Regions from separate parts of the Rhodococcus sp. IEGM 1318 genome, predicted to be linked through region 4. Evidence: riboswitches for the same ligand, from Rfam matches in the RefSeq annotation. Region 4 holds a riboswitch; each other region holds the start of a gene.
What was found. A riboswitch is a leader RNA that binds a small molecule or an ion and turns the genes downstream of it on or off. The one in region 4 is predicted to bind S-adenosylmethionine.
Positions count from the first base shown of each region.

Region 1: linked by a shared signal. The riboswitch ahead of R4P65_RS33200 (putative leader peptide) and the one ahead of R4P65_RS18825 (aminotransferase class V-fold PLP-dependent enzyme) in region 4 are both predicted to bind S-adenosylmethionine.
Region 2: linked by a shared signal. The riboswitch ahead of R4P65_RS02625 (bifunctional o-acetylhomoserine/o-acetylserine sulfhydrylase) and the one ahead of R4P65_RS18825 (aminotransferase class V-fold PLP-dependent enzyme) in region 4 are both predicted to bind S-adenosylmethionine.
Region 3: linked by a shared signal. The riboswitch ahead of R4P65_RS33195 (putative leader peptide) and the one ahead of R4P65_RS18825 (aminotransferase class V-fold PLP-dependent enzyme) in region 4 are both predicted to bind S-adenosylmethionine.

Region 1 is NZ_JAWLSC010000010.1:28,778-36,326, forward strand. Features, by position in the region: gene R4P65_RS22030 (ABC transporter substrate-binding protein) at 1-131, opposite strand, end outside; gene R4P65_RS22035 (amino acid ABC transporter ATP-binding protein) at 166-951, opposite strand; gene R4P65_RS22040 (amino acid ABC transporter permease) at 948-1,922, opposite strand; gene R4P65_RS33200 (putative leader peptide) at 2,032-2,109, opposite strand; SAM riboswitch class I at 2,117-2,211, opposite strand; gene R4P65_RS22045 (sulfite exporter TauE/SafE family protein) at 2,411-3,178, shown strand; gene R4P65_RS22050 (HAD-IIA family hydrolase) at 3,216-4,031, shown strand; gene R4P65_RS22055 (alternate-type signal peptide domain-containing protein) at 4,320-4,877, shown strand; gene R4P65_RS22060 (hypothetical protein) at 4,882-5,448, shown strand; gene R4P65_RS22065 (signal peptidase I) at 5,445-6,089, shown strand; gene R4P65_RS22070 (SipW-dependent-type signal peptide-containing protein) at 6,118-6,675, shown strand; gene R4P65_RS22075 (signal peptidase I) at 6,681-7,549, shown strand, end outside.
Region 2 is NZ_JAWLSC010000001.1:563,675-571,223, reverse strand. Features, by position in the region: gene R4P65_RS02635 (MFS transporter) at 1-436, opposite strand, end outside; gene R4P65_RS02630 (NADP-dependent isocitrate dehydrogenase) at 636-1,859, opposite strand; SAM riboswitch class IV at 2,165-2,305, shown strand; gene R4P65_RS02625 (bifunctional o-acetylhomoserine/o-acetylserine sulfhydrylase) at 2,449-3,774, shown strand; gene metX (homoserine O-acetyltransferase MetX) at 3,771-4,907, shown strand; gene R4P65_RS02615 (DEAD/DEAH box helicase) at 5,026-6,855, shown strand; gene R4P65_RS02610 (hypothetical protein) at 6,855-7,430, shown strand; gene R4P65_RS02605 (DUF3017 domain-containing protein) at 7,436-7,549, opposite strand, start outside.
Region 3 is NZ_JAWLSC010000010.1:20,527-28,075, forward strand. Features, by position in the region: gene R4P65_RS21995 (LLM class flavin-dependent oxidoreductase) at 1-203, opposite strand, end outside; gene R4P65_RS22000 (ABC transporter ATP-binding protein) at 190-1,812, opposite strand; gene R4P65_RS22005 (ABC transporter permease) at 1,809-2,699, opposite strand; gene R4P65_RS22010 (ABC transporter permease) at 2,692-3,690, opposite strand; gene R4P65_RS22015 (ABC transporter substrate-binding protein) at 3,693-5,333, opposite strand; gene R4P65_RS33195 (putative leader peptide) at 5,482-5,586, opposite strand; SAM riboswitch class I at 5,580-5,674, opposite strand; gene R4P65_RS22020 (GNAT family N-acetyltransferase) at 5,692-6,282, opposite strand; gene R4P65_RS22025 (FAD-dependent oxidoreductase) at 6,291-7,400, opposite strand; gene R4P65_RS22030 (ABC transporter substrate-binding protein) at 7,411-7,549, opposite strand, start outside.
Region 4 is NZ_JAWLSC010000007.1:316,739-324,287, forward strand. Features, by position in the region: gene R4P65_RS18800 (hypothetical protein) at 1-83, shown strand, start outside; gene R4P65_RS18805 (saccharopine dehydrogenase family protein) at 84-1,295, opposite strand; gene R4P65_RS18810 (alpha/beta hydrolase family protein) at 1,288-2,325, opposite strand; gene R4P65_RS18815 (PaaX family transcriptional regulator C-terminal domain-containing protein) at 2,397-3,305, shown strand; gene R4P65_RS18820 (hypothetical protein) at 3,284-3,898, opposite strand; gene R4P65_RS18825 (aminotransferase class V-fold PLP-dependent enzyme) at 4,110-5,435, opposite strand; SAM riboswitch class IV at 5,489-5,603, opposite strand; gene R4P65_RS18830 (helix-turn-helix domain-containing protein) at 5,638-5,790, opposite strand; gene R4P65_RS18835 (hypothetical protein) at 5,791-5,970, opposite strand; gene R4P65_RS18840 (hypothetical protein) at 6,275-6,415, shown strand; gene R4P65_RS18845 (hypothetical protein) at 6,417-6,743, opposite strand; gene R4P65_RS18850 (hypothetical protein) at 6,783-7,187, shown strand.

The sequences.
Region 1 (7,549 bases), on a different contig from region 4:
TTGTAACCCGCGGCAGCGGTGACCTGGGCTCCGTCGGACTCGGCGTCCGCACTGCTGCACGCTGCGCTGAGCAGTCCGACGGTGGCGACAGCCGAGATCAGGAAAGTGGCGCGACGGGATGGGGAGAACATCAATTTTTCCTTTCGGGAATGTGTCTTGGTCGCGTCAGAGAACGCGGGAGAGAAAAGCCTTGGTTCGTTCGTGAATCGGATTGTCGATCACCTGCGAAGGTGGGCCCTGTTCGACGATGACGCCGCCATCCATGAAGACCGCGGTGTCCGCCACTTCCCGAGCAAAACCGACCTCGTGCGTGACGATCACCAAAGTGGCGCCGTCACGGGCCAGCTGAGCCAGGACTTCGAGAACCTCGCCTACCAGTTCCGGGTCGAGCGCCGAGGTCGGCTCGTCGAAGAGAATGACCGCCGGCCGCAGTGCCAGCGCTCGCGCTATGGCGACGCGCTGTTGCTGGCCACCGGAGAGTTGGCGGGGATACTCGTCGGCCTTGTCCCCCACTCCCACTCGCTCGAGCAGTGCGCGAGCTTCGCGGTACACCTCGTCACGGTCTCGTTTCTGGGCCGAGAGCGGAGCTTCCACCACGTTTTCCAGCGCAGTCAGGTGCGGAAACAGGTTGAAGTTCTGGAACACGAATCCGATGTGTGAACGCTGTTTCAGGATCTCTCGGTCACGCAGTTCGTGAAGTCGATTTCCCTTGCGCCGGTATCCGATCAGTTCTCCGTCGATCCGCACGGTCCCTCGGTCGACCTTCTCGAGGTGATTGAGGGTGCGCAACAAGGTGGACTTACCGGAACCGGACGGGCCGAGAATGACGGTCACTTCACCCTTGCGGACCAGGAGATCTACGCCGGCAAGTACTTCCAGCGCGCCGAACGACTTGTGGATTCCGCGCGCTTCGACGGCGTACACCGTCTCTTCGGCCAGCTCTGCGGTCATCGGGTCGCACCTCTCGGAATATCGAGACGCGCATCACGAATCTCGTCGAACTTCTTGCGAGCCTTCTGTATCGGAGTCAAAGGAAGAGCGCGGGCGGATCCACGGGCGTAGTGGCGCTCAACGTAGTACTGACCGATCGAGAGCAACGTCGTGAGGATGATGTACCAGATCGTGGCGACCATCAGCAGGGGCACAACTCGTCCGTTGCGGCCGAAGATGACCTGCACCTGGTAGAACAGTTCGGCGATCGCCATGGTGGAGACGATGGACGTTCCCTTGAAGAGTCCGATGACCTCGTTGGCGGCATTGGGGAGGATCGCCCGCATCGCTTGCGGGAGAACGATCTTGAAGAACTGTCGACTGCGCGGAATACCGAGCGAGTGAGCAGCTTCGATCTGACCGTGATCGACCGAGATGATTCCGGAGCGGATGATCTCGGCCGAGTACGCTGCCTGGTGTAGCGCCAAACCGATAACTGCTGCGGTGAATCCGCCGATCACACCACTGACCTGGAAGGTGAAGAACTCCGGCCCGAAAGGTATTCCGAGAGAAAGCGTCTGGTACAGGTACGTGATGTTGAACCAGAAGAGCAGCTGCACGATGAGCGGAATCGAGCGGAAAGCCCAGATGTAGGTCCAGGCGATCACCTGCAGGACCGGGTTCTTCGACAACCGGCCGAGTGCCAGGAACACTCCGAGACCGAATCCGAGGATCGTCCCCCACAGGGTCAGTTTGATCGTCATCCACAACGCGGCAAGCACTGATTTCGCAGTGAAGTACTGCGCGAACGTTGGCCAGTCCCAGCCCGGGTTGACGACGAGTCCGTGAATGAACTGAGCAAGAAATACCAGCACAACTGCGCTGATCACCCAACGCAGCGGGTGCCAGGTACGAGCAACGACAAGTTCCGAGTCGGGAAGTTGCGGCTCGGCCACCGACTTGTCGGGGCGGACATCGGTGGGCGCGCTCACGGCGCACTACCTGACGGAATGGACATCACGAATAGACCTTTCGGGGAATGGGGACGCAGCTGTGTTCTCGAGGTGGTGCGCTCGAGTTGCGAAGACGACGGCAGTTCGGTCAGTGACAGTGACACGAAGCGGTGCGGCACAGATCGATGTGACGACGCCTGTGCGCAGCGTGCGAAGTGGAACCCATGTGATGCCTTCCATCGGTCCTGGCGGTAGCACCCGCTCCCGATCACTCGGGGGGTTGCTGCGACGTCGACGAGCCAGGTCTCTCGGTCGCTCTGGATGGTGAGCAAAGACTAGACGCGAAATGCCGAGTCGTCAAATGTTGTATTTCCCTGCACTGCAAGGGAACTGAAGGTCTCTCCACGTTGAAATCGCACTGATTCCAACGGTGTCCGAAGCCTTGGCCGCCGTGTTCAATGGAGTGTTCGAATCAAGACCGGGACCGCCGTCCGGACTGACTTTTCCTCTGCCGTACCGTCTGCGGAGTGAGTGGAATCGACGCTTTCTTCATCTTGTTGGCCGGTATCGGTGCGGGCGCGATCAATGCCGTGGTCGGCAGCGGAACGCTGATCACGTTTCCCACCCTGGTCGCCTTCGGCATGCCGCCGGTGACCGCGACGATGTCCAATGCAGTCGGGCTCGTCGCCGGCGGGGTTTCAGGGACGTGGGGATACCGGCGTGAGTTGTCGGGACAGGGGGATCGTCTGAAATGGCAGATTCCGGCGTCGCTCGCCGGCGCGCTCCTCGGTTCGTGGTTGCTCATGCATCTACCCGAGAAACTGTTCGAGACCATCGTTCCGGTGCTGTTGATCCTGGCTCTCGCACTTGTGCTCCTCCAACCACGTATCCAGGCGTGGGCGAAGAAGCGCTCCACCGAAGAAACGGCGCTGTCCACCAAGAGGCTGATGCTCCTGACCGCCGGCACCTTTGCAGTCGGCATCTACGGCGGTTACTTCACCGCCGCGCAGGGCATCCTCCTCATCGGTGTGATGGGTGCCATCCTCCCGGAAACCCTCCAGCGCATGAACGGCGCGAAGAACCTGCTCTCACTGCTCGTCAACATCGTCGCAGCCGGGATGTACATCACTCTTGCCTTCGACCAGATCAATTGGGCAGCAGCCGGATTGATCGCTGTCGGCTCACTCGGTGGTGGCGTTCTGGGCGCCCGCTACGGACGACGCCTGTCCCCCACTGCACTGCGCTACACGATTGTCGTCGTCGGCCTGGTCGGCTTGTGGCGTCTTCTCGCTTGACCGCCCACATCGGGCGGCCCCCGCACATACTGGAGATATGACCAGAACAGACGATCAGACCGGTTGGACCTACCTCATGGACATGGACGGGGTTCTCGTCCACGAGGAGCACTTGATACCCGGAGCAGACACGTTCCTGGCAGAACTGGCGTCGAACGACATTCCGTACATGGTGCTCACCAACAACTCCATCCGCACCCCGCGTGACCTGCGAGCACGCCTCCTCAACTCGGGACTCGACATCCCGGAGAAGTCGATCTGGACGTCAGCGCTCGCTACCGCGACCTTCCTGGCCAACCAGCGTCCGGGCGGCAGCGCCTACGTGGTCGGCGAATCGGGGCTGACCACTGCACTGCACGACATCGGCTACGTCCTGACGGATAGTGACCCCGACTACGTCGTCCTCGGCGAGACGCGCACGTACTCCTTCGAGGCAATCACCACCGCCATTCGCCTGGTCGAGCGCGGATCGCGGTTCATCGCCACCAACCCCGACGCCACCGGGCCGTCGCGCGACGGCTCTCTACCGGCAACCGGCTCGGTCGCCGCTCTCATCACCAAGGCAACCGGACGCGATCCCTACTACGTCGGCAAGCCCAACGCTTTGATGATGCGCTCAGCCCTGCGGTCCATCGGCGCTCATTCGGCCAACACATTGATGATCGGCGACCGCATGGACACCGACATCGTCTGTGGCCTCGAAGCCGGACTGCAGACGATTCTGGTGATGACCGGGATCTCGACCCGCGCGTCGGTCGAGCTCTACCCCTACCGCCCGACCATCGTCCTCGAGTCGGTCGCCGATCTTGTGGGAACGACAACCGATCCATTCCGTAGCAACACAAACAATTGATTCAAATTGCAAAACAAAACCGCGAGTCGGTAATTAGCCGGCGAAAGAACGGTGAATTTGCCAGAATCCGACTAGTCCGCTTTTTCCAACTAGAAAAACAATCGGTTTTCTTCAGACCAGAATTACATAATGGTAGTTATACACAGTTCAGAAGCGGTTTTCTGGACCAGAAAAGGTGGATCGCAGTCGAAAAAGAATTTGCGACAAAGCAGTAACGAATCGTTTGCCGTGGATGATACTCATTTCTGAACGACCCATTTCGGGTCCCAGACATGAAATGAGATTTTCATGAAGAAGCAGACCAAGGGCGCGATCGCTGCTGCGGCGGCCGGTGCCCTCCTCCTCGGCGGTGCGGGCTCGCTCGCAGTGTGGAGCGACTCAGCCGACGTCGGAGGCGGCGGACCCGTCACTTCCGGTGCACTCGACCTGAGCGCCTGCGCACCGGTCGGCGGCGGTTGGAACTCCCTCAACCCAACGAAGACCGCAATCACCAACATCTCGGCTTACCGCATCGTCACTACCGAGAGCATCGAATACACCTGCGACGTCACCGTGACCGCAGTGGGCGATCGTCTCGCGGCTGTTCTGACCGCGGATACGGCCGGCATCGTTCCGGGTGCCAACAGCGCCGAACTTGCCGCCGCTGTACAGCCGGTTACGACCATCAAGGATGCTGGTGGCAACCCGATTTCACAGATCACCAAGGTACAGAACGGCACGATCGTGCACGTCGGAGTCCGTCTGAACTTCACCGAGGTGGCCAATCAGGTCGCACAGAATCAGTCGCTGAACTTGGCGGCGATGAAGTTGGTCGTCACTCAGACAGCGCTGACTCCGGCTCCGTAATTTCATGAGGAAAAGGGTCTGGGGAGCTATCGCAGTCGCGGTGGCTGCTGTAGCGGTGTTCGCATCGTCACAGCAGTCGCTCGCACTGTGGTCCGATTCGGCGAGCGCGAGTGGTGGGACCGCAACTGCCGCCAGCGTCAACCTCACCGTTGGCACATCGGCCGGAACCAGTGCGGCCTACTCCCTGGCGAACTTGACGACGGCCGCGACGCCTATCGTCCCGGGGAACACGGTGCAAGCTCCGCTCACCGTCAAGAATTCGGGGTCTGATCCTCTGCACTGGCGAATGCAGTCGACGACCACACTTCCGGGATTCACGTTGACCACGTACGGAGTTGCCAACGAAGGTGCCTGCCCTGCCGGCGTCAACACCACGGCCCCGGCAGTGACCCCATTGACGTCCGGATCGATGAATGCATCGCTGCAATACCCGGTTTCTCCCGCGTACATGCCTACTCCGCTCGCATCTGGTGGCACATACGTCCTGTGTCTGCGGCTCACGGTGGAGGCTGGTGCGGTTTCCGGTCAGACGAACAACGCCACCTTCACGTTCCAGGCAGGGGCGGCATGACGAAACACTCGACCAAACGCGGTGAACGTACCGGCCCTCTGTGGTGGGTCACCTCGATTGTCAGCTGGACACTGCTGTTGGCGATTTCGGCTGTCATCGTCGCGACCATCGTCGTCCCCTTCTTTGCCGGCGCACAACGCTTCACGATTCTGACCGGTTCGATGCGCCCGACGTACAACCCTGGATCACTGGTGGTAGTCAAACCTGTCGATCCATCCGAACTTGGGATCGGTACACCCATCACCTACCAGCTCGAATCCGGGCAGCCAACCGTCGTCACGCACCGGATCATCGCCACAAGTGAAAACCAGAAGGGTGAAAGAACTTTCATCACCCAAGGCGACGCGAACGGTGAACGCGACGAGAAAGAAGTACGGCCAGTACAGATCCGGGGAAAGGTTTGGTACAGCCTTCCGTATCTCGGCTACGTCAACACTTGGCTCACAGGAGAGCAGCGGATCGTGATCGTGGTGATAGTCGTGACGGCACTACTGCTGTACGCGGCCTACATGATGATCAGCGGCATCCGCGACGGCCGGAAGGAGCGAGCTCGAGCCCGATTGGCTCCTGACCCTGCAGCTTCCAACGTCACCGACTCCGTCCAGATCGAGAGAGGCCAACACGATGCCCTCGCACCCTGACCGTCCGGCCCACCGGATTCGTCACCTGTTGACCAGCACGCGTTTTCGCGCGCTGCTCGCACTGGGGATGGTGCTAGGCGTCGGCGGTGTGACCACACTCGCGGCCTGGACGTCCTCCGCCACTGCGATTTCGGGAAACATCACGACCGGGTCGATCAATCTACAGTTGAACACCACAACCCAACCCATGCTGACCACAACACTGAGCTTCAGCCAACTCGGCAAAACCGGGATGCTCCCCGGCGACTCGAACTCCGCCATCGTCAAAGTCAACAACGTGGGGGCAGGCGTGAATCTTCCTCTGAAATACACGATTACTTCCACCAGCGCCGGCGCACTGACGACCTACTTGCGGATGACTGTGTCGTCGAACGGAACTGTGGCCAACAAATGCACAGATGGCAGCAATGTGGTGTCGTCTTTACCCCTGACCCTCACCGCAAATCAGGCGGTCGGTGCGCCCGACCGTTCTCTGGCTGTCGGGGCAACCGATAATCTCTGTGTCTCGGTGACGCTTCCGACAAGTCCGACCCCACCGACGAGCAGCTCGTCGAGCGTCGTCCTGAACTTCTCGGCAAAGGTGTGAGCGCCGTGTCACGACATACCAATATTCGACCGAAAGCCTCTATGCCGAGGCGGATTCAGGAAATCCTGCTCACGGTCGGAGCCCTCGCCGGTCTGGCATCCATCGCCTTGTTCGTTGCCGGCTTCGCTTTCGGTATCACGCCGCTGATCTTCAAGAGCGGATCGATGTCTCCCACGATCGATACCGGCGCGCTGGCATTTGCGCGCACAGTGCCTGCTTCGGAAGTTCAAGTCGGTGACATCGTCAGTGTCTACGACAACCAAGGCGTTCGAATCACCCATCGTGTCGACACGATCGAGCAGCAAGGCAACAATCTTGCCGTCGCACAACTGCGCGGCGACGCAAATCCCGTCGCAGACCCAGATCCTTACGTCATCACCGAAGCGGATCGAGTCTTCTTCAGCGTCGACCGACTCGGCTATGCCGCAGTCTGGTTGTCAGGGCCGAGTGGCATTGTCCTCGGTGCGATTGCCGTCGGGGGACTGCTGTACATCGCATTTCGCCCCCGAAAGAGAGCGGATGAAGGGGAACCCGGGCTGGATCGTCAGGATTCGCGCGGCGATTCCCACGCCTTCAAGGCAATCGTCGCATTGGCAACGGTCGGTCTCAGCGTGACGGGCATTACGAACATAGGTGGAACACAGGCCGCCTTCACGGGCACGGCGACAGCGGGCAGCATTTCGTTCAGCACTTCAGCAAGCTTTCCGAAACCTCCCGCATCAATGACCTGCTCGGACAAGGGAACTTCCGTCCTGCTCGCTTGGCCTGGCGTTGCCACGGATACATTTCGAATCATCGTCCGAAATGCAACCAACACCACCCAACCTCCGCTGATCAGAGACGTGACCGGCCTCTCGACGACCCTGACGTTGTC
Region 2 (7,549 bases), on a different contig from region 4:
TCCAGGCGGCGACCGGTACCCCGATCACGTTGGCCACGGAAAGACCCATCATGACCATCGCCACGGCCTTCGCGCGTTTGCCCGGTTCGGCCAGGTGCGCTGCGACCAGCGCGGCGACTCCGAAGTACGCGCCGTGCGGCAATCCGGCGACGAAGCGAGCCATCATCAGCGTCGTGTACGAGGGCGCGAAAACCGAAGCGGCATTGCCGACGGTGAAGGCGACCATGAGCGCGATCAACAGTGTGCGGCGCGGTACCCGTGCGGTGAGAGCAGCGATCAGCGGAGCGCCGACGACAACGCCGAGCGCGTACGCGGAGATCACGTGGCCTGCGATGGGTTCCGAGACGCCGAGCCCGGATGCCATTTCCGGGAGCAATCCCATGGCGACGAACTCGGTGGTGCCGATACCGAAACCGCCGAGGGCGAGAGCGAGCATCGCCGGACCTCTGGCGGAACGAACCCCGGGTGTCGAGGCGTCAGAACGGGAGAGGGTAGACGAAGTCACTGATCAATTGTGATCTCACACCTGGTTGAACTTCCAAGTGAGAGCGGGTGAGTTCACTCACGTGAGACCGCGAACACAGATGGGACGCCCGGTTTCCCGGACGTCCCATTCGAGAGGTGAAGCGGTGAATCTACTTCGCGGCCATGGCCTTCTGCAGGTTCACGTCGAGCGCGCCGAGGAACTCCTCGGTGGTCAGGTAGCCCTGATCGCCGCCGACCAGCATCGAGAGGTCCTTGGTCATCTGGCCGCTTTCGACGGTCTTGATGACAACGTCTTCGAGCGCCTGCGCGAAGCCGATGACCTCAGGGGTGCTGTCGAGCTTGCCACGGTGCTCGAGCCCACGGGTCCACGCGAAGATGGATGCGATCGGGTTGGTCGAGGTGGGCTTGCCCTGCTGGTGCTGACGGTAGTGACGCGTCACGGTGCCGTGAGCAGCCTCTGCCTCACAGGTCCGTCCGTCCGGTGTGAGCAGAACCGACGTCATGAGGCCGAGCGAGCCGAAGCCCTGGGCCACGGTGTCGGACTGGACGTCACCGTCGTAGTTCTTGCATGCCCAGACGTAGCCGCCCTCCCACTTGAGTGCGGAAGCGACCATGTCGTCGATGAGGCGGTGCTCATAGGTCAGACCTGCGGCATCGAACTCAGCCTTGAACTCGGTCTCGTACACGTGCTGGAAGATGTCCTTGAAGGCACCGTCGTACGCCTTGAGAATGGTGTTCTTGGTGGACAGGTACACCGGGTAGTTCTGCTGCAGTCCGTAGGTGAGCGACGCGCGAGCGAAGTCACGGATGGACGTGGTGAAGTTGTACTGCCCCTGGACGACGCCGCCCTCTTCGGGGAAGTTGACCAGTTCGTGCTCGATCGGTGCGCTGCCGTCCTCAGGCGTGTAGGTGATCATCACCTTGCCGGGGCCGGGGACCTTGAAGTCTGTGGCGCGGTACTGGTCGCCGAATGCGTGACGGCCGATGATGATCGGCTTGGTCCAGCCCGGAACGAGTCGCGGAACGTTGGAGATGATGATCGGTGCGCGGAAGATCGTGCCGCCGAGAATGTTGCGGATCGTTCCGTTCGGGGAACGCCACATCTTCTTGAGACCGAATTCCTCGACACGTGCCTCGTCCGGCGTGATCGTGGCGCATTTGACGCCGACGCCGTGCTTCTGGATCGCGTGCGCTGCGTCGATGGTGACCTGGTCGTCGGTCTCGTCGCGGTACTCGATACCGAGGTCGTAGTACTCGAGGTTCACATCGAGATACGGATGGATCAACTTGTCTTTGATGAACTGCCAGATAATGCGCGTCATCTCATCGCCGTCGAGTTCGACGACGGTGCCCTCAACCTTGATTTTGGACATGGGTGCTTCGCGTCCTCCTAGGAAGTTTCCCTGGTTACACGGTTGCGGTCACACTTTGTGAGTGGGTCCGCGAACGGTTCGATTATCAAACCTAGACGGTGTGGACTGATCTCGGGAGATGAGTCCCAAACAAGACAAGCGTACTGCTAACCCGTGAGGCCGCAACCGGCAGGTCCACCCATCCGTCTCTACTCGCGAGTAACTTTTGCCTGCTAGTGGGCTGCGTCGCTCTGCCTCGCGTGCGGTTGCGGCTCACATTTCGCCCCGCGTCAGGACTGCGCTCACTTCCCGGTAGAATCCGACGTGGTCATGAGTGCCAGCGTCAAGCCCCGGCTCGCTGGACGGCAACCCTCCAACCGCGGTGGGGTGCCCCGGGTGATGACCAGGTTTCCCGACGTGGATCTGCTCGCGCAGTTCCACCGCAATTCGGGTGACAAGCGCGGGTCCGACAGGGACGGACCCCAGACCGGGCCGAGCCCCACGGAGGTTTTTCAGTATGTGTCGCACTTGTAGATAGACCCCAGCACGGGGCGGCGATCATTCGCCCCCGTCCGACATCTATCCGTCAGACCACTGGAGTGAAAAAATCATGACCGACAACACAGCCGACGCCGCAGCAACTTCTGATCCGACCGCGAACTGGTCGTTCGAGACCAAGCAGGTGCACGCCGGGCAAACAGCGGACACCGCCACCAATGCGCGCGCTCTGCCGATCTACCAGACCACCAGCTACGTCTTCGACAGCACGGATCACGCTGCGGCACTGTTCGGCCTCGCCGAGCCGGGCAACATCTACACGCGGATCATGAATCCCACACAGGACGCCGTCGAGCAGCGCATCGCTGCCCTCGAAGGCGGAGTCGCCGCACTCCTCCTCTCCTCGGGTCAGGCTGCCGAGACCATCGCGATCCTCAACATCGCCGAGGCCGGCGACCACATCGTCTCCAGCCCGTACCTGTACGGCGGCACGTACAACCTCCTGCATTACACCCTTCGTAAGCTGGGCATCGAAGTCACGTTCGTCGAGGATCCTGACGATCTCGACCAGTGGCGCGAAGCAATTCGCCCGAACACGAAGGCGTTCTACGGCGAAACGATCGCCAATCCGAAGAACCACATTCTCGACCTACCCGGCATCTCGTCGCTGGCCCACGAGAACGGTCTTCCGTTGATCGTGGACAACACTGTCGCGACGCCGTACCTGCTCCGCCCGCTCGAACACGGCGCCGACATCGTCGTCCACTCCGCCACCAAATACCTTGGCGGACACGGCACCGCGATCGCCGGCGTCATCGTCGACGGCGGCACCTTCGATTGGACGCAGGGTCGCCATGCGAACTTCACGACGCCTGATCCCAGCTACCACGGCGTCACCTTCGCAGACCTCGGCGCGCCGGCGTTTGCTCTCAAGGCTCGCGTCCAACTGCTGCGCGATCTCGGCTCCGCCGTGGCGCCGTTCAACGCGTTCCTCATCGCGCAGGGCATCGAAACCTTGAGCCTGCGCATCGAGCGTCACGTGTCCAATGCACAGAAGGTCGCCGAGTTCCTCGACCGCCACGGCGAGGTGGCCTCCGTTTCCTACGCGGGACTTCCCTCCTCGCCTTGGTTCGAACGCGGAAAGCAGCTGACGCCCAAGGGAACCGGCGCCATCGTCACCTTCGAGCTGCCCGGCGGGATCGATGCGGGCAAGAAGTTCGTCAACGCCCTGACACTGCACAGCCACGTCGCCAACATCGGTGATGTTCGCTCACTCGTCATCCACCCCGCGTCGACGACGCACTCGCAGCTCACCCCCGAAGAGCAGCTCGCTTCGGGTGTCACGCCCGGACTCGTCCGCCTCGCGGTCGGGATCGAGGGAATCGACGACATCCTCGCCGATCTCACCGTCGGCCTGGCTGCGGTGGCAAACTCGTGACCGTGAACGAATTGGAGCCCAGGATCGACCTCCTACCCCCGGCCGACGGTCAGGTGGGGTTCGTCGACATCGGCGCCCTGGAACTCGAAAGCGGCGCGGTACTCCCATCCGTTTCGCTCGCCGTTCAGCGGTGGGGTGAGCTGTCCCCGAACTGCGACAACGTCGTACTCGTCGAGCACGCACTGACCGGAGACTCGCACGTCACCGGTCCGATCTCCGCGAATCAGCCATCCCCCGGCTGGTGGAACGGGATGGTCGGCCCCGGCGAACCGATCGACACCGGCGAATGGTGCGTCATCGCAACCAATGTCCTCGGTGGTTGTCGCGGCACGACCGGTCCCAGTTCACTGGCCGACGACGGCAAGCCGTGGGGCAGCAGGTTCCCGGAGATCTCCATCCGGGATCAGATCGCGGCGGAGAAGAAGCTTGTCGATCTGCTCGGGATCGACCAGTTGGCCTCGGTGGTCGGCGGATCCATGGGCGGCATGCGCACCCTCGAGTGGGCAGTTACCTACCCGGACAGCATTCGCTCCGCGTTGGTGCTCGCAACCGGTTCACGGGCGACCGCAGATCAGATCGGCACCCAGACGACGCAGATCGCGGCCATCGTCTCCGATCCCGACTGGCAAGGCGGTAACTACCACGGAACGGGTCGGGCACCGCGCGCCGGACTCGGCATCGCTCGTCGCATCGCGCACCTGACGTATCGCTCCGAGTCGGAACTGGATGCGCGCTTCGAGAACTCCGCCCAGAACGACGAAAACCCTTGGAACGGTGGACGATACGCTGTGCAGAGTTACCTGGAACATCAGGCGGACAAGCTCGTCGACCGCTTCGACCCGAGCACGTACGTCCTCCTGACCGAGGCCATGAACCGGCACGACATCGGCCGTGGACGCGGCGGCGTTGCAGCGGCGTTGGCATCGATCACGGCACCGGTCGTCGTGGGCGGCGTGGATTCGGATCGGCTGTATCCCCTTCGTTTGCAAGAGGAGATCGCCGACGGAATTTCCACGTGCAGCGGCCTCGAGATTCTCAAGTCCAAGGACGGCCACGACGGCTTCCTGACGGAGGCGGACGCCGTTGCTGGACTCCTTCGCCGCACGATGGAGTTCGCACGCACGGCTCGCTGATCCGGCACAGAGCCACATTTTCAGAATTCGTCAATGTCGGGAAAACCACAGCTGATCTGCGGGTTTTCCCGACATTTTCATTGGCGAACGTGAGCCGGCGCGGCTAGCATCGGCGAACGTGAATCAGCCATGCTCGACGCGCCTGCAGGCTACGTACATTCCCGAGCACATGTCCTTCGCGTTCTGGGGTGACGCAGACCCGGCAGCGCGGCTGTCGGCGCTGGGGATGCCGACCGGATCGCCGGGCATGTGCAGGCTTGCGATCCCGGTCGACGAGTCGATCACAGCAACCGACGTCGAAGCACAACTGCTCGACCTCACCACCGCGATCGACGCGTTCCACAACCTCGATGCAGGTCGCGGCGACCTCGGACCGTCGTTGCTCGCGTGGAAGCGCGTCATCGACACCGGCGCACATGACATTCCGACCGCAGCGCATGCAGCGATCGACCGTGACGACACGAAAATCAGAAGCGCCCGGTCCACGCTGCAATTGTTCACACAAGCGCGCGCGGCCATCGAGAGTCTTCGCCGAGCAAAGATTCAGGCGACATTGCGCCCGTATCAAGTGCAGGGAGTTGCCTGGTTGACTGCACTGTCGGGTTCGGGCGGTGGGATCTTGGCCGACGAGATGGGTTTGGGTAAGACACTGCAAGCGATTTCGATGATCGCGATCCGCGCCGACGACGGTCCGCATCTGGTTGTGTGTCCCACCTCGGTGATCGGAAACTGGCGCCGCGAGATCGAGCGATTCGCTCCGCATCTGCCACTGCATGTTCATCACGGGACTGCTCGCGCACTTCCCACTAGTATGCCCGCCGGCACCACGGTTCTGACCAGCTACAGCGTCTTGCGTTCCGATGCGGCCCAATTGAGCCCGATCCACTGGAGTTCGGTGATCTTCGACGAGGCGCAGCAGATCAAGAACCCCGCTTCCCTCGCTGCGAAAGCGGCAATGCAGTTGTCGGCCGACGTCAAGGTGGCGATGACCGGCACGCCGGTGGAGAACCGCCTCGAAGAGTTGTGGTCCCTCTTTCGCGTCGCAAATCCGGGCGTCCTCGGAACACGCGCACGTTTTCGTCAACGCTTTGCCCTACCGATCGAATCCGGTCGATCCGCCACTGCGGCGAACAGGCTTGCCGCGGTCATCGATCCTTTCATTCTGCGCAGAACCAAAGACACAGTGGCCAAGGATCTTCCGCCCAAACAGTTCTCCACTGTCTCGTGCACTCTGACATCGGAACAGGCGCGGATCTATCGGTCGGCAGTTGCCGATGCTTTCGACACCGGATTGGGTACGGGAATTGCCCGGCGCGGCAACATCCTTGCGCTGCTGACCACCCTCAAACAGGTATGCAATCACCCCGCGCAGGTGACCGGTGATACGGACGACCTCTACGGAAGATCCGGAAAGCTCGACCGCGCAACGGAAATGATCGCCGAGATCGTCGACGACGGCGATCATGCGCTGATCTTCACGCAGTACCGGACGATGGGCGAGATGCTTTCGCGGCACCTGGGATCCGAATTGGGAATCGGCGCCGTGCCTTTCCTCCACGGCGGCCTGAGCACCGACAAGCGCGACGGGATGGTCGACGCGTTCCAGAACGACGCGGATTCCCCGCCGGTTCTGATTCTGAGCCTGCGCGCCGCCGGCTTCGGCCTCAACCTCACTCGCGCGAGTCACGTCGTGCACTACGACCGGTGGTGGAACCCAGCCGTCGAAGATCAGGCAACCGACCGGGCACACCGCATCGGCCAGAAGCGCACGGTCAACGTCCACACCTTGGTGACGGGCGGAACCGTGGAGGATCACATCGCTGCGATGCACGAGTCCAAACGAGCTGTGGCCGATGCTGTTTCCGGGAACGTCGAGGCCGCGCTGGCCGATCTTCCCGACACCGAACTGCGTGAACTTCTCGAACTGGATGGCGCGGTGATTATCTGATGGCCAACGAATTCGGTGTCACCGCTTGGGGTCGGGCGTGGCTGCGGACGGTGGAGCGGACCGCGGCATCAGGTCCGAACCCGTCCCTGCCGACGGCTCGTACCCTCGCACGCAACGGGTCGGTGGAATTCACCGTGGTCTCATCGGGGACCGTCGTCGCGGCGGTGAGCACCAAAGCAAAAACCTCGTCGGTGACGATTGGTGTCCCGCTGTGGACCAGATCCGAAATCGCTGCAGTGAAGAGCCTTCTCCGCTCGGCTGGAAAGGCCAACAGATCCGTCTCGACCGGCGAGCTGCCGGACAGCGTCGTCACCGAACTTCAGGCTCGAAATATCGCAGTCGCCGTTGATCTTTCGGAGTGCACTGCCAGCTGCGACTGCTCGGGTCGGCGCTCGCCGTGCGTTCACCATCTCGCCGCGATCTACGCTCTGGCCGGGCGGATCGACGAGGAACCAGTCCTCGCAGTGACGCTGCGAAGTGCACCGGACAAGGCCGGAAAGAAGTCGGCATCCACACAGTCACCGGAGTGGATCCCGTTGAGCGACATCGACATCCGCTCGTTCTACGGGAACTGACCTTCTCAGTCGGTACCGAGCGGATCGATGGTCAGGGCAAGCGTCGCGATCAACGCTCCCATGACGCCCATCGCCGCGGTGTCGAAAACCCTTCCGCGCACGGCAAGCAACCCCACACG
Region 3 (7,549 bases), on a different contig from region 4:
CCCTCGGATTGGAGCCCGAAAGAATCGGGGAGGAACGCCAGATCCACCCCACCCTGATCCGCGGCGGTCACCAGGTCCACCCAGTACGACGGCGTGAACAGATCTTCGGCGCGCGAATCCTCGCGTCGCCAGGAGTGCGGATGAGCTCCGGCGCCCTCGAATTCGAGGCCGACCAGGAATGCTCCGGAACTACGCTCGGACATGTTGGGCCTTTCCTGTCGAATGATCCCGCCCGGGGATCGCGTCGAGAAGTGTGCGTGTGTACCCGTTTCGGGGATTGTCGAAAATCTCGGCGGTAGTGCCGATTTCGAGCAATCGCCCAGCTTGCATGACGCCGACTACGTCACTGATCTGGCGAACTACCGCCAGATCGTGGGAGATGAAGAGATAGGTCAGTCCCAGCTCTCGCTGCAACTCGTCGAGTAGCGCCAAGATCTGCGCTTGAACCGAGACGTCGAGAGCTGATACCGGCTCGTCGAGAACGAGTAGATCCGGCTTCAGAGCGAGCGCGCGAGCGATCGCCACCCGCTGACGCTGGCCGCCCGAGAGTTCGGCCGGCTTGCGGCTCAGGAACTGCTCGGGCAGTGCAACCTGATCGAGCAGCTCGGCGGCACGGCTCTGTTGCTGACTGCGTCCTCCAACCTTGAAGGCCCGCAGCGGCTCCGCCACGATGTCTTGGACGGACAATTTCGGGTCGAGTGATGCGTAAGGGTTCTGATACACGAGCTGGATCTTTCGGCGCAGCTCGCGCAGATCGCTGCCCTTGACCTTCGTGATGTCGTGTCCGTCGAAGGAGATGGTGCCGGCATCCGCCTGCTGCAACCGCACGGCGATGCGCGCCGTGGTCGACTTGCCGGAGCCCGACTCCCCCACCAACGACACCGTCTGACCACGCGGAACGGTCAGCGATACCTCGTTCACCGCGGTGATCGAACTCCCGTGTCCGACGTTGAAACGCTTGGTGATTCCGGTCAACGTCAGCAGCGGGCTCGTATCCTGACGGACCGGCCGATCGACCGGCCCCGAGGACAGGCTCGGAGCCGAGTCGAGCAGCTTCTTCGTGTACTCGTGTCGCGGGTTGTCCAGAATATCTGCGGTGCGGCCGGATTCGACGATCCTGCCGCCCTGCATCACCAGGATCCGGTCCGCGCGGTCTGCGGCCACCCCCAGGTCGTGCGTGATCAGGAGCACGGCGGCACCGGATTCGGCGATTCGCTCGTCGAGATGGTCGAGAATGCGTCGTTGAACCGTGACGTCCAGAGCACTGGTCGGCTCGTCGGCGATGATGAGGGCCGGGTTCGCCACAAGAGCGATGCCGATCAGAACTCGTTGCCGCATACCGCCGGATAGCTCGTGTGGGTACTGGCGTGCCCGGATTTCCGGGCGGTCGATACCCGCACGCTCGAGCACGGCGACGGCATCCAACCGCGCTGTTCGCCGGTCGGCGAGGCCGTGGATCCGCAGGACTTCTGCAACCTGGTCGCCGATCCGGGTCACCGGGTTGAGCGAGGTCGTCGGATCCTGCGGCACCAAACCGATACGAGCGCCGCGGATTCGCTGCCACGCACGGTCGGAGTACGAATCGATTCTCTCACCTTCGAACTCGACGCTTCCGCCCGTGATGTGGCCGCTACCGGCGAGCAGGCCCAGTATCGCGTGCGCCGTTGTCGACTTTCCCGAACCCGACTCCCCCACCACCGCAACCACTTCGCCGCGGCCAACGGTGAAACTCACACCGGATACGGCCGGCTCGTTGCCGTAGGAGATCTGCAGATCGGTGACGGAAAGCAACTGTTCCTCGGTCGTGCTCATCGTCGGTTGCTCCTTTCGATCTCATGGCCGATACGGTGTGCCGAGATGACCACGGCGACAATCGCGAGACCGGGAAGTGTTGTCATCCACCAGGCATTGGCGAGGAAGTTGCGCCCCTCGGATACCAGCGATCCCCATTCAGGGGTAGGCGGAACCGCACCGAATCCCAAGAAGCTCAGTGCCGACACTGCAAGAACTGCCTGCCCGAACTCGACTGCGGACAGCGCGACCACGGGCGCGTACGAGTTGGGCAGCACGTGCCGACGCAGGACACCGAGCCACTGCACACCCGAGCTGAACGCGGCCTCGACGTACTGAGCGCCGCGCACCCGCATCACTTCGGCACGCATCACTCGCGCAAAATTGGCGACCATACTGACGCCGACCGCGATGGCAACGTTGATGGTGCCGAAGCCGAGTGCGGTCACCAACGCCAGCGAGAGCAGCAGCGCCGGAATGGACAGCAGGACATCGACAATGCGCATCAGAACGGCGTCGACGACTCCGCCGACAAAGCCCGCGAGCAGACCGATGATCGATCCTGCTACCAACGCGATTCCCACCGCTACCAAAGTCGCGGTCAGGGACAGTGCAGCGCCGTGCACGAAGCGTGTGTACAGGTCACGCCCGAGGTTGTCGGTTCCGAACGAACGCGCCAGGCTCGGGCCCTGCAGTTTGTCTGCCGGGACGCCGGACAACGGATCGCCGCCGGCAAAAAATCCGGGTGCGACGGCAAAGCCGATGGCAAGCAACACGATCAACACCGGAATCACCAAGCCGGGCTTTCGGATCCAGCCGATGGCCGTGGACTTTCGGCGCGAAACAACAGGTGCCTTCGCCTCGACGCGCGGATCGAGGAGTAGGGGTTCGATCAATGTGTCAGACATGAGCCGGCTCCAGATCGGTCGAGCTTTCGGTATTCGACTTTTCGGTGTGACTCTTCTTCGTCTGGATGATCCGTGGATCTATCAAGGGGTAGAAGAGGTCGACCGCGAGGTTGACGAGCACGAACACGAGAGAGGCGAACACAACGACTCCCTGCACCACCGGGATGTCCTGCGCCATCACCGACGTCTGGGTCAGACGGCCGACGCCCGCGCGAGAGAACACCGTTTCCACAACCACCGAGCCCGCCAGCAGCGTGCCGACCAGCACACCGGCAATGGTAAATGCCGGAATGCTCGCCAGTCGCAATGCGTGACGGGTCTGGACGCGCCAACGGCTTGCGCCCTTGGCGTACGCAGTCTCCACGTGCGGCGAACGTAGCGTCGACTGCAGGCTGGTCGTGAGCACCTGCGCGATCACCGCGCCGGTCGGGATCGCCAAGGTGATCGCCGGAAGAATCACCGTTGCGAATCCCTTGTCTCCGAATGCCGGGAAGATGTGCAGACGGAACGAGAAGAGTTGCAGAAGGATCAGACCCACCCAGAAAGTAGGCACTGCCACACCCAGCGGCGGCAGCGAGAACAACAGGTTCGCGAGCCACCGCTTGCGGGCGTAGGTAGCGAAGAACGCGATCGCCACTCCGAACAACACGGCCAGAACCAAGGCGGTGGTTGCCAGCACCAGAGTGCTGGGCAGCGCCGAGAAGATGGCATCCGTCACCGACTGGCCGGTGGAGATCGATGTACCGAAATCGCCGCGAAGAGCATTCGTCAGCGACGTCCAGTACTGCACCCACACCGACTGGTCCAAGCCGTACCGCGCCCGAAGCTGATCGAGCGCAGCCTGATCCACTGCAACACCCTGACCGGACGCGTCGGCAGCCATGCTGACGGGATCACTCGGCAGGAGGAACAGAATCACGAACGAGATGGTGAAGGCGGCCCACAGGACCACTGCGGCCTGACCCAGTCGGGTGAGTACGTATCGAGTCATGATTACTTACCCGACAACCATGCGTCGTAGAACTGCAGGCGTGAGGAGGCTTCGAAGTTCAGGTCCTGCACACTCGATCCGGCGCCGATGGCCTGCGAGAGCTCGATGGTGGGGATGGAGAGTCCACGGTCGAGGATCAATTCCTGTGCAGTGGATACCAGTTCGCCGCGTTGGCCGTTGTCCGTGGCTGCAAGCTGCTCGGTGAGAACCTTGTCGAGCTCCGGATCTGCGCCGCGACGGTTGAGGTTGCGGCCCTCGGTGCTGAACGACGCCCGCAGGATGTCGGCGTCGGCCCTAGTGCTGTTGTAGTACAGCGAATCGTAATCACCCGACACCCCCTTCTCGGTCCATTCACCGTTCGAGACCAGATTGAGCTGCAGGTCCACGCCGACCTTCTTGAGCTGCTGCTGAACGAGCTCGAGAATGGCCTGATTACCCGAGAACACCGGGCTGAACGTGACGCTGAAAGTGAGCTTCTGCCCGTCCTTCTCGCGAATACCGTCGCTTCCGGTCTTCCAACCGGCTGCATCGAGAAGCTTCGCCGACTTGTCGGCGTCGTACGTCACGACGCTGGATTCGTCGGTGTAGAGCGGAGTGGTGTGAGCCAACGGGCTCGTTGCCGGGAAGAACGACGGATCCAGAACGGTGTCGACGAGCTCTTGCCGGTTGATCGCCGGAACGATGGCCTGGCGGACAGACTGATCAGCGAGAACTCCACGACTGACGTTGGGCTGGAAGAAGAAGCTCACGCCCGGGTTCGGCCGGGTGAGGATGCGTCCGCCTGCGCCCTCGATCTGCGGCGCGTCCTGTGGGAGCGCATCACTGACCGCATCGAGCTGGCCGGAAGCCACGCTGCCCGCGCGCACACCGGATTCGGGGACCACGGTGAAGTCGACGCCGTCGAGGTAGGCCTCGCCCTGATGCGCGACCGCGTCCGACGCCCAGTTGTATCCCGCGCGCTTGGCGATCTTGACACTCTTGTCCTGCTGCCAGTCGGTGTAGACGAACGGCCCGGAGGCGATCACCGCTGCACCGGGGCAGCGCTGCTCGGGTGCCAGTGCAGTGGTGGAATCAGCGAGGATTCCGAGCTGCGGCGTCGAAGTTGCTTGCAGGAACTGAACATTGGGTCCAGAGAAATTGATCTTCGCCGTGTGTGCGTCAACGACGTCGGTACCCGTGTAGGAGGACAGGTAGCTCTTCGCCAACGACGCGTTCGGCCCAAGGTTCTTGACCGAATCGAAGGTCTTCTTCACCGAATCCGCCGTCACCGGTGTGCCGTCACTGAAAGTGGCATCGTCACGAAGGACAAACGTGAAGCTCGCGGCGTCGGGGCTGATCTCCCAACTCTTGGCGAGCCACGGGGTGATCTCTCCGGAGTCGGGATTTTGATCGGTCAGCGAATCCACCACGGTACGAGTGACATACACCGTCTGGTTACTTCCGGCCTGGGCCGGATCGGCGCACGTCGGCGCCTGCGAGAGGCCGTAGCGAAGGGTTCCACCGGACTGCGCGGGGCCCGCGTCGGCACCGCTGTCACTTCCGTTGCTGCTGCAGCCGGCGAGGACCGTGCCGAGAACCGAGAGAGCACCGATACCGGCAAGTACGGTCGCGCGTTTACGGGCACCGAATGAGGGCGAGGACACCAAGAACTCCTAAAGAGGCATGCCGAAGAGCGCACCCGCCGCCCTGAAGCAAGAAGCTCCGAAAAGGCGATCGAGCACGAATCACTTGTGCAGAGAAGAGAAAACAGACTTGTCGACGACTCGCCTGAGTGTGAATGACTGACCGAGGTCAGTTGGTACAGAAAGATCCCGCGGTGCGGCACAGGTCTACGTGACGACGCGACCAGGCGGTATCGAAACCGCCTTCGACTGCCTTCATTTCGTGGTCCTCCATCGGTCCTGGCGGTAGCACCCGCACCCGATCACTCGGGGGGTTGCTGCGACTTCAATGAGCCAGGTCTCTCGGTCGCTCTGGATGGTCGTTCGCAAGTGTACGAGGTCAAACCCGGGTGTTGTCAACCCGGTCGGTAGGAATTGCTGCTCGGGTCACATTTTCGAGCACTCGAAGTTGTTTCTCGAACGGGTGGACGCCCACCTCTTCGGGCGAGAGTGAAGCGTCGTAAAGCGGTGTGTATCCACTGGACAGATACAGCGCGAGCGCCTCGGGTTGCCGAGGGCCCGTCGTGAGGAACACCCGGTTGTATCCGCGAAGTTCGATCTCTCGTTCCAACTCACGAACGACGACCTTGCCGAGGCCGCGCTTCCGATAGTCGGCCGATGTCCAGATTCTTTTCAGTTCGGCGGTGGTGGAATCGAATTGGCGAAATGCACCGCCCGCAATCGGTACATCCTCGTGGGTGAGCACCAGTAGCGCCCCCTGCGGGTACGCAAATTCTTCTGCCGGGTACGTGGTGAGATCCTCGAGCATCGCTTCGCGAGTCCCGCCGTAACGCGAGCTGTATTCGAGCGCCAACTCCGCGATCAGTGGAGCTGCCAAGGGATCGTCCTGCGATACCGAGTAGACCTCTACCGCGCCGATACCGTCGAGCTGTCGAGTCCCGAGCTCCAGTGCCACAACACTTTCCTCCATGAATCTGGTCAACGCTCCCCCAGCCGAAAAGCTTCCGAAGCGAGAGTGGTGCCGTCGACGAGGTCCGATACAAGTTCACCCAGGGCTGGACCGAATTTGAATCCATGACCCGAGAATCCCGCCGCAACCGTGACATCGCCGACTCGGTCGATGACGAAGTGACTGTCCGGCGTGCTCGTGTATAGGCACGTGATCGACTCGACCTGGGCGGAATCGACGCCGGGTAACCACGACTCGGCGTACTCGACCAATCGTTGCTCACCGTCGACATCAGGGGTGTAGTCGCGGGTCTGCGGAGTCACCACCGGCCCGGTCGCGTGTTCACCGATCTTGATGCCGTCCTCGGAACCGAGTCCGTAGATTCCCGCAGTCTCCAACTGTGCACCCGGGTGGTGAACGAAACTCGGCCACTCGACTCCCGGATCGAGCGGTGCGAAGTGCGCCGGTTGTTCCTGCGTCGTGCGCAGCGTCGGCAATGCGATTTCGGAGCCGAGGCCGCTGTCTGCGATCAGGTCCGCAGTCCACGCACCGGCCGCGATCACGACCTGACGAGCCGCGAGCGTTCCACTGTCCGTCACCACGTCCACGCCGTACGACGCTCGCGCGAGTGCCAGTACCCGAACGTCGTGACGGACCTCGGCACCGGCGAACACCGCTCCCGCCTTCAAAGCGGTCACGGCGCGATCCGCATGCAACCGGCCTGCATCGGGGTGATGGAGCACGGTGGTGTCGAATCGCAGCCCCGGCCAGCGCGCGAACGCCTCGGCAGGAGTGAGGATCTCACCCTTGATGCCCGCCTCGACCAATATCTGCGCCTTGGACTGCACCGCCTGCGGCAGACCGTGATCGACCGCGCCGGTGAGTTCCAGGAACCCGATGTCCGTCGTGGTCTCCAACTCCCGCCACAGCGGCAGCGCGTCGGCCGCCAACCCTGTGTACAGGTGATTGTCGTAGGCCTGACGGTAGATGCGCGAAGTACCGTGCGACGCACCGTGCTTGTGCCCCGGCCCGAACTGTTCCAGCTGTACGACGCTACGTCCGCGCGCCGCGAGCCGCCATGCGGCGGAGGACCCGACGAGCCCTCCGCCGATGACGATCACATCGGGAATCTCACTCATGGACGAGAGCTCACTTGGTCTTCGGAAGGCCGGGCGGGTTGATCAAAGACGTGTCGACGGCTTCGCTGGTGATGTTCCAGCGCTCGAGGATCCGCTGGTACGTGCCGTTCTCGATCGTGTGGTTGATCGCGTCATTGATTGCCTTGATC
Region 4 (7,549 bases):
GAGCGCCTTCGTTCAGCCCCAAGGACGCCGATCGCGTCGAGACCGAAATCCGAAGTCGCATCGGATCACACGCCGCGAACTGACTAGCAGAACTCGGATTCGACGGTCACGATCTCGCTCCAGTCGGTTCGATCGAACAACCTCGCCAGTGCAGTGAACAGAACTTCCGGGTCGATGGCGCTCTCAGCTGAGTGCGCACCGACCCGATCCGAAATCGTTCCGTCGGCCAGCCGGGACACCACCTGAGCAAGGCCCAGCGCCAAGGGGATTCCCGTTGCACCGGCCATGTCCGACAGTAACGCCGATACCGGTGAATCGTCAGCGATCCGTGCCACGACGCGCATCTCTCGACCTTCGCGCACCCCGGTCGCCGAGGCGAAAAACAACGGCAAGGATCCATGACCGGCACGCGTGAGCATTCGAGGCGCAGCACGGATCATCCGCCGGAGCGAGGGCTTTCCCAATTCTTCAGCAGCCGAGTCGAGATCGATTCTCCCCTTGTCGATATCTGAGCGGAGAACGTCGAGAAACGCCACGGTTTCCGGTGTGATCACCATCAGATTTGCCGAATGCCCTGCAGGATTGATGGTCCGATGAAACATCACCGGCTCCGGATGCCCGACCACGTAAGCGTTCCCCCGACGTCCGCCGGGCAGTTCGAGTGCGATGGAACGCAACGGTTCTTCGTTGACGATTCGCCCCGCACGAACCACTGGAACCGTGCCGCTGATCTGCTGCATCCAGTGAACGGCCGCTGCACTCAGTGTGTCTACCGACTCGTCCTCGCCCTCGACATCAACCGGCCAGGCTGTGTACAGATCGTCGACCACGTCCAATCGCGAGACTGCCATCGCTGCCAGGAGGTTACTCATCCCGGGACTTGCGCCCATGCCGACTACCCCACAGATTCCGGCTTCCCTGGCAGCACAGTCCAATTCCAGCATGTCGACGGCAGGTTCCCAGTCGTCGCAGATGTCGAGATAGTGCGTCTCGGTCTCGATCGCTGCCTGGAGAACGCCGACACCGAAACGGAAGAACGGGCCGACGGTATTGATGATCACGTCTGCGTCATCCAACAATTCACGTAGCGTGCGACCGTCCGTGACGTCGATGCTGCGCGCCTCGACTTGCGCTGACGCCTGAGCCAGTTCAACTGAAAGACGCTTCGCAGCATCGATATCGCGATCCGCGACTACTACCTTGCCGATTCCCGGCAATATTGCGGCCAGACGAACTGCTGCCGAGCCCATGGCACCGGCACCGCCCAGTGCGACAACCGTGATTCCGTCAGCCATGAATTCCCTCCAAAAATGCAGTCTGATCCGCTAGATAACCGGGAGCGAAGATCGAACGGGGAGCAAGAACGGCCACCAGAGCCGACATCAATTCCGAGTCTTCGAGGTCCTTCTCCACAATCGAGTGAGTGGCGTCGGGATACTTCTTGACCACCAGTTGCTCTGGCGAGTCAAGTAATTCGCGGTACACCCTTTCGGTATCGGCCACGTCGACGTTGACGTCGTGTCCGCCGATGATCAAGAGCACCGGAACCCTCACGGATTCGAGATCGGCTCGCGCATCCGATCGGTAGTTCTTTCGAATGAAGTTCCACCGGTCTTCGGTGAGACCGTCGGCCTCGCCGGAGGCCACGAGATCGTCGAACGATGCATCACGGGCCAACTGATCCAAGTTCTTCGCACGATCGACCCGCGCTTTCTCGAACTCGTCGGCCGACGCATTTCTCTCGGAAAGCTCGGCAAGGGTGTTGAATTCACCTTGTTGGAGCCAGTTGATAGCGGGACCCACGGCAATGACGAACGCGACGTCCGGGTCGAGGTTCACCACCTTGGGCACCACCCATCCTGCCTGGCTGGCACCCCACAGACCGATACGAGACGGATCGATGTCCGAACGGCCCCGTGCCCACTCGATTGCCGCTTCCGTTTCCGCCGCCCGATCGTCCATGCTCTGATCGAGCCAATTGCCCGGTGCCCCATTCACCCCCGGCTTGTCCCAGGAGAGTGACGCGTACCCGGCCTTGGCGAACGCCTCCCAGACCGGCCTGTAAAAGATCTCGTGTGTTGCATCGACCGGGCCGTCTCCGTGGACGAAAACCACGAGCCCGAAGGGACCGTCACCGTGTTCGGGCAGTGCAAGGACTCCCTGGAGCGGCACCGATCCCCCGGTGATCGTCACTTTTTCCTCACGGATGTCATAGGTGTTCTGGTACAGCGTCCAGCCCACCAGAGTCGCGATCAGAACAACGACCACCGCCAGGGAAGTAACCGTCCACCTGCGTAAACGAGGCTTACTCTTGCTTTCGCTCATCGATTCCGCTGCCATCTTCCCGCCCTAACGTACGAATTTGAAACGATCGTATTGCATTCGATAGTACAGTTATGAGCGAAGATGTCGAGAAGCGAGGAAAGGACATGGCGATGACCGACAGGGACGTCGATGTACCCACGAGGATCTTGATCGAGGGATTACTGCGCACGGACGGAACTGTCGACGGGCACACCCTCTATGCCACCGCCGACGCCCTCGACAAAACAGATCAACAGGTTCGGCTGTGCATCAAACGGTTGGTCACCGAGGGGAAGTTCACTCAGGAAGGTCGCGGGCGGCAGGCCACGCTACTAGCAACGCCGAAAGCCGTGCGCGAGATGGAACCCGACGTCGAATTCGTTCGGCTGGCCTATCAACAAGATCGCAACACTGCGACACCGTGGGACGGGTATTGGCATCTTGTCGGATTCGCAATTCCGGAGTCGTCACGGAAAGCACGAGATGCGCTGCGCACCAGGGTCGTTTACCTCGGCGGCGCGCTCGTCCAGGGCGGCCTGTACGTCTCGCCGCACGCCTGGGAACCGTACGTTCTCGATGCGGCCGCCGAACTCGACGTCGAACAGCACCTGTCTTCTCTCACCACCCGGGATCTGAAAGTGGGCAGGCTCGAAGACCCCGTGAAAATTGCCGCACAGTTGTGGCCGCTGGACGAGATCGCAGCCGGATACGAACGGCTGCTCGACGTAGCAACTGTGCGCCTGGAGAAACTGCAGAACACTCCGGGCACCGATGCTGTCACGATGACCATCGAACTCGCGGCGGAATTCACGCGAGCCATGGAGCCGGACCCTCTGCTGCCGCCGGAACTACTGCCCACCAACTGGATCGGCACGCGGGCGCGCTTCGTCACGGCACAGTGCTGGGCGCTTCTGGCACAGGTGGACGGTGCAGACGAATTACCGTCGCTGTTCCACCTGTACGCAGATGCGATCGGTGATCAGGACGCGAGCGTGCGCTGACGGGGCGGCAGTCCGAAACGACCGAGCACTTCGTCGACTGCGGTGGACGGTGTGACAAGTCCGCGATCCTGGAGCCACGGAATGGTGCTGTCCACCAGATGTTCGAGCGTGCGGGGCAAGGCGAGGGGGAGCAACGTAACGCCGTCGGCGACCTCGGCAGCTCGGATATCGGCGATCAAACTGCCGAGCCCGGAGGGTGTTCCGACGTAGTGAAGCGAAACCGGGACCCGCGGAGCAGTCAACGCACTGTCCAACTGTGCAAGCTCTTTACGAGCGGAACGAGCTTCCGGTGCGATCAGAATCTCGAGATCGACCAGTGCTGCGACGCTGTCGGGATCGCGGCCTTCTTCGGCGACAGCAGCACGGATCCGTGCGCGTTCGAGCTGCGCCTCACGCAGGTCCGCAGCGCGAATCCGAACCACATTGGTAGGGAATGAAGCCAAATCGAGAGCCCTGTCGCTCTCGGTGAGGTCCACCCAGTAGTCGCCGCCGATGATCGGCAGGTTTCCTGGTGCGCCCTCAGCGGCCGGATGGTGACCGGATCCGGTCAACTCGACCGCCACGTGCAGAGAATGCGAAGCGAGTGAAGACATGTGTGACCTCCGAAAATCAGAAAAAGTGTGGGATGAGCGAGACGAATCGTCAGCTCGAACACATTCCTGACGAGGTACGGCACAGATCGACATGACGACGGCACCACTGACCGAGAGTGATGCTCACTCTCGAAGGGGTGGCGGGAAAATCCGCTGCTGCCATGGCTGCCATGCTAGTTGTCCATTCGAGTTTTCGGGGACCGAGCTCAGCTCAGACGCACTCGGCTGCGCCGGCGTTGTCGTCGGCAGCTCCGAGGAAGGGGCGGGTCTCGGGCACGGGGTTCCACGCTCCGGCAGTCTTGGCGTAGTTCCAATCACGCTGATTCGAAACCAGGATGTTCACGGCGTCGACCAAGCGCGTCACGTCGTCCGAGCTGCTACCGAGCCCGAGGCTGGCGCGGACGGCGCCGCCGGAGAGACCGAGGCGCGCGAGAACCGGGTGTGCGCAGAAGCGACCGTCACGAACTCCGATGCCGTGCTCGGCGGAGAGGAATGCGGCGATTTCGCCCGCTTCGAATCCGTCGACGGTGAAGGTGACGATTCCGACGGCGTCAGGAGCGTCGTTCCACAGTCGCACCAACGAGACTCCCTCGATGGCGGACAATCCGTCGGTGAGCTGTGCGGTGAGTGCCTTCTCATGCTCGGCGATGACGTCGAAGTCCAGGGCGTGCAGGGTTTCGCATGCGGTCGCGATTGCTGCCGCACCGAGCACGTTGGGGGAACCGGCCTCATGACGTGCAGGCGCGCAAGCCCATTCGGTGGACTCGACGGTCACCTCACGCACGGCGCCGCCGCCGGCGAGGTACGGCTGAGCTTCGTCGAGCCAGTCACGGCGGCCGACCAGAACGCCGGCGCCGAAGGGCGCGTACAGCTTGTGGCCCGAGAACGCTACGTAGTCGACGCCGCATTCCTGCAGGTCGATGCGACGGTGGGGCGCCAACTGAGCAGCGTCGACGAGGATACGTGCGCCGCACCGGTGAGCGATGTCGGCCAAACGTGCAATCGGCAGGATCTCACCGGTCACGTTGGAGGCCCCGGTGATTGCGAGCAGCGCAGCAGGCTTGGTGCACAGTTCACCGATCAGACGCTCGATCGTTTCTTCGATGGTGTCTGCGGCGGTGACGATACGAGCGTCATTCCACGGCAACAGGTTTGCGTGATGCTCGACGTCGAGGACAACGGTGCTGCCGGGGACGCACTGGGCAAGCAGGTTCAGCGAATCAGTGGTGTTTCGGGTGAAGACGACAACCTGATCGTCGGCACAGTTCACGAAACGAGCAACGGATTCACGAGCGTTCTCGTAGGTGAGGGTGGAGATACGGGACGCGTAGCCGGCACCGCGGTGGACGCTGGCGTACGTGGGCAACAATTCGGCGATACGGTCGGTGACCTGGGCCAATGCCGGCGCGCTGGCCGCGTAGTCGAAGTTGGCGTAGGAGCATTCGCCGCCCTGAACCAATGGAACCTGCAGGTCAGCACCCGAAACCTTGGCAATCGCGGTGGTGCAGCAGGTGTCGGCACTCAATACAGCAGTCATCGAAGACAATCCTCACGTTCAAGGACTCGTTCGTCGGGAGATGGCCCCGGAAGAGTCCGCGCTTGCCGCATTCGTTTTCGAACGCAGCCGGGTCGTCACCCGGAGCACCCCACCGCGGAGGAGGGTTGCCGACCAGCAAGCCGGGGCTGAACACTGGTACTCGTGACCTGGCAACGAGGATGGCAGGAACCTCCCGCGCTTGTCAAGACGAAGCCGCGAAGGCCGTCGTCACCGCGTAATCGTCCGGCAGGCGAGGTGGAGTGCAAGCCTGGGTTTCCGGATCGGCCAGATCCACCGAGAGAAGGCGCTGAATTCGATCGATTCGACTCGATACGGTGTTGCGGCGCAAGCCCATTCATTTTGCGGTGTGCGCCAGAGACGATTCTTCGTCGAGGTACGTCGAGAGAGTCTCGAGCAACTCTCCATTCGAATCTCGTAGCGGCGCGCCATTCGAATCTCGTAGCGGCGCGGGCCGTGTCGCGGCGGCAGGCTGAAACGTGTCGGCCCGCGTCCATGCCTCCACTGTGGGTTCCACTTGCGGGTTCCAATTGTGGGTTCCAACCGAGCTCGAGCTGCGCGAATACGCTCGGCGATCCTGCGCAGAACGCACAGATTTCACTACCGCACGATGCTAAGTATCCAAACTCCGCCGATGGAGTTTGCCCCGGCAAGTCGTAATCGCGCCCGTTGTCAGCCGCCGCCCCCGAAGATCTCATTTGACGACGTTTGCTGAGTCGAAACTGTAATCACATCTACTCCTCCTTCGAGTTCGCTTGTAACAAAACAACTCCCACGACCGAAAAGGTCGTTGAACCACAACAGCGAAGGGACGAAAGACTATGGGATCAGCAGACGTAATGGCCTGGCTCGCCGAGGGTTACCTCGCCGGCGATCCGGTTCGCTATCCGCTCTACGTCGGATCGATGTTCCTGGCAATGCCGTTCCAGCTGATCGGCGTAATTCTGGGTCACCCCTTCTGAGTCACCCCTTCTGAATCGTCACATCAGGCCAGGGCGGACGACGTAGAACGGCCAGAGTTGCGATCACCGCGGCCGCCAACCCGATGAACTCCCCCATCAAAGCCACCCTGGTGTGATCGACAGCCGGTGACCACGACGGCTCACCCTCGTGGATCGAGAACACTCCCACTGGCACCGGCATGGGGTCTCCGCGCCACCGCCGATGCAGACGCGAAACCGTGATGATCATTGATCCGTCGCTGGTCTGGTGCGGTTCACCGAAGATCATCGAGGTCCCGGAATCCCCTCTAAGTCGCTCCACCGCATCACGAATCTCCATGATCTCCATCGTCGCACCGAAACAGCAGCCCTGTGCGAGTATCGATCGATGGCCGAGTGGTGGGTACCGAGCAGGCGCGTCGAGCGATGGTGGCAGACGATCGTGCTGGCCTGGCTACTCGTTTTCTTCGGCCCAAGCACCATCGACAAGGTCATCACAGAACCCACAGCTTGGAATTGGACATGGTTCGCGATCTGGCTTTTCGCGACGGTTGGATTTGCCTACGGCACCGTCCAAGCCTGGCGAACCAGGAACAATCCTCAACCGGCGTGTTGGGAAGGGACAACTGCCCCCTCCGAAATACCCGCCGACGATGTCCGTAGCACACTCGCGTCGACTGACGACCGTATTTCGGCAATCAAGGCACTACGCGAACTACATCCGGGCTTGGGCCTGAAGGATGCGATGGATCTCATCGACGCCCAGCGTGGCGAACAGGGCCCGCACCACTGATAGTTGCGACCATCACAATCACAGTTAGATATCGGCGCCTTACCGCCACGATCGAACGAGCACGCCAGGAGTTAACCACCTGACAGACAGGCCGTTTCGCCGAGTTTGACAATTCCGATCAATCGGTGAACGTCGACCCGAGCGATTCAACTCAACGTACCAATCGAATTCGTCGTTCAGCCTTCCACTTGTGACCCAATACCACTATTGCCCAACGGTTTACAACCGAAACAAGGGCATTCAGTGGGAATTTTCGCGGCAGTACAGCATCTTTCGTCCAGTTGAGTTGACCGAAACTTGACGTTACGTTGAATTCCAAAGCAATAGCCCGGTCTTGACCTGCGATGGTGTGAGCGAAACGC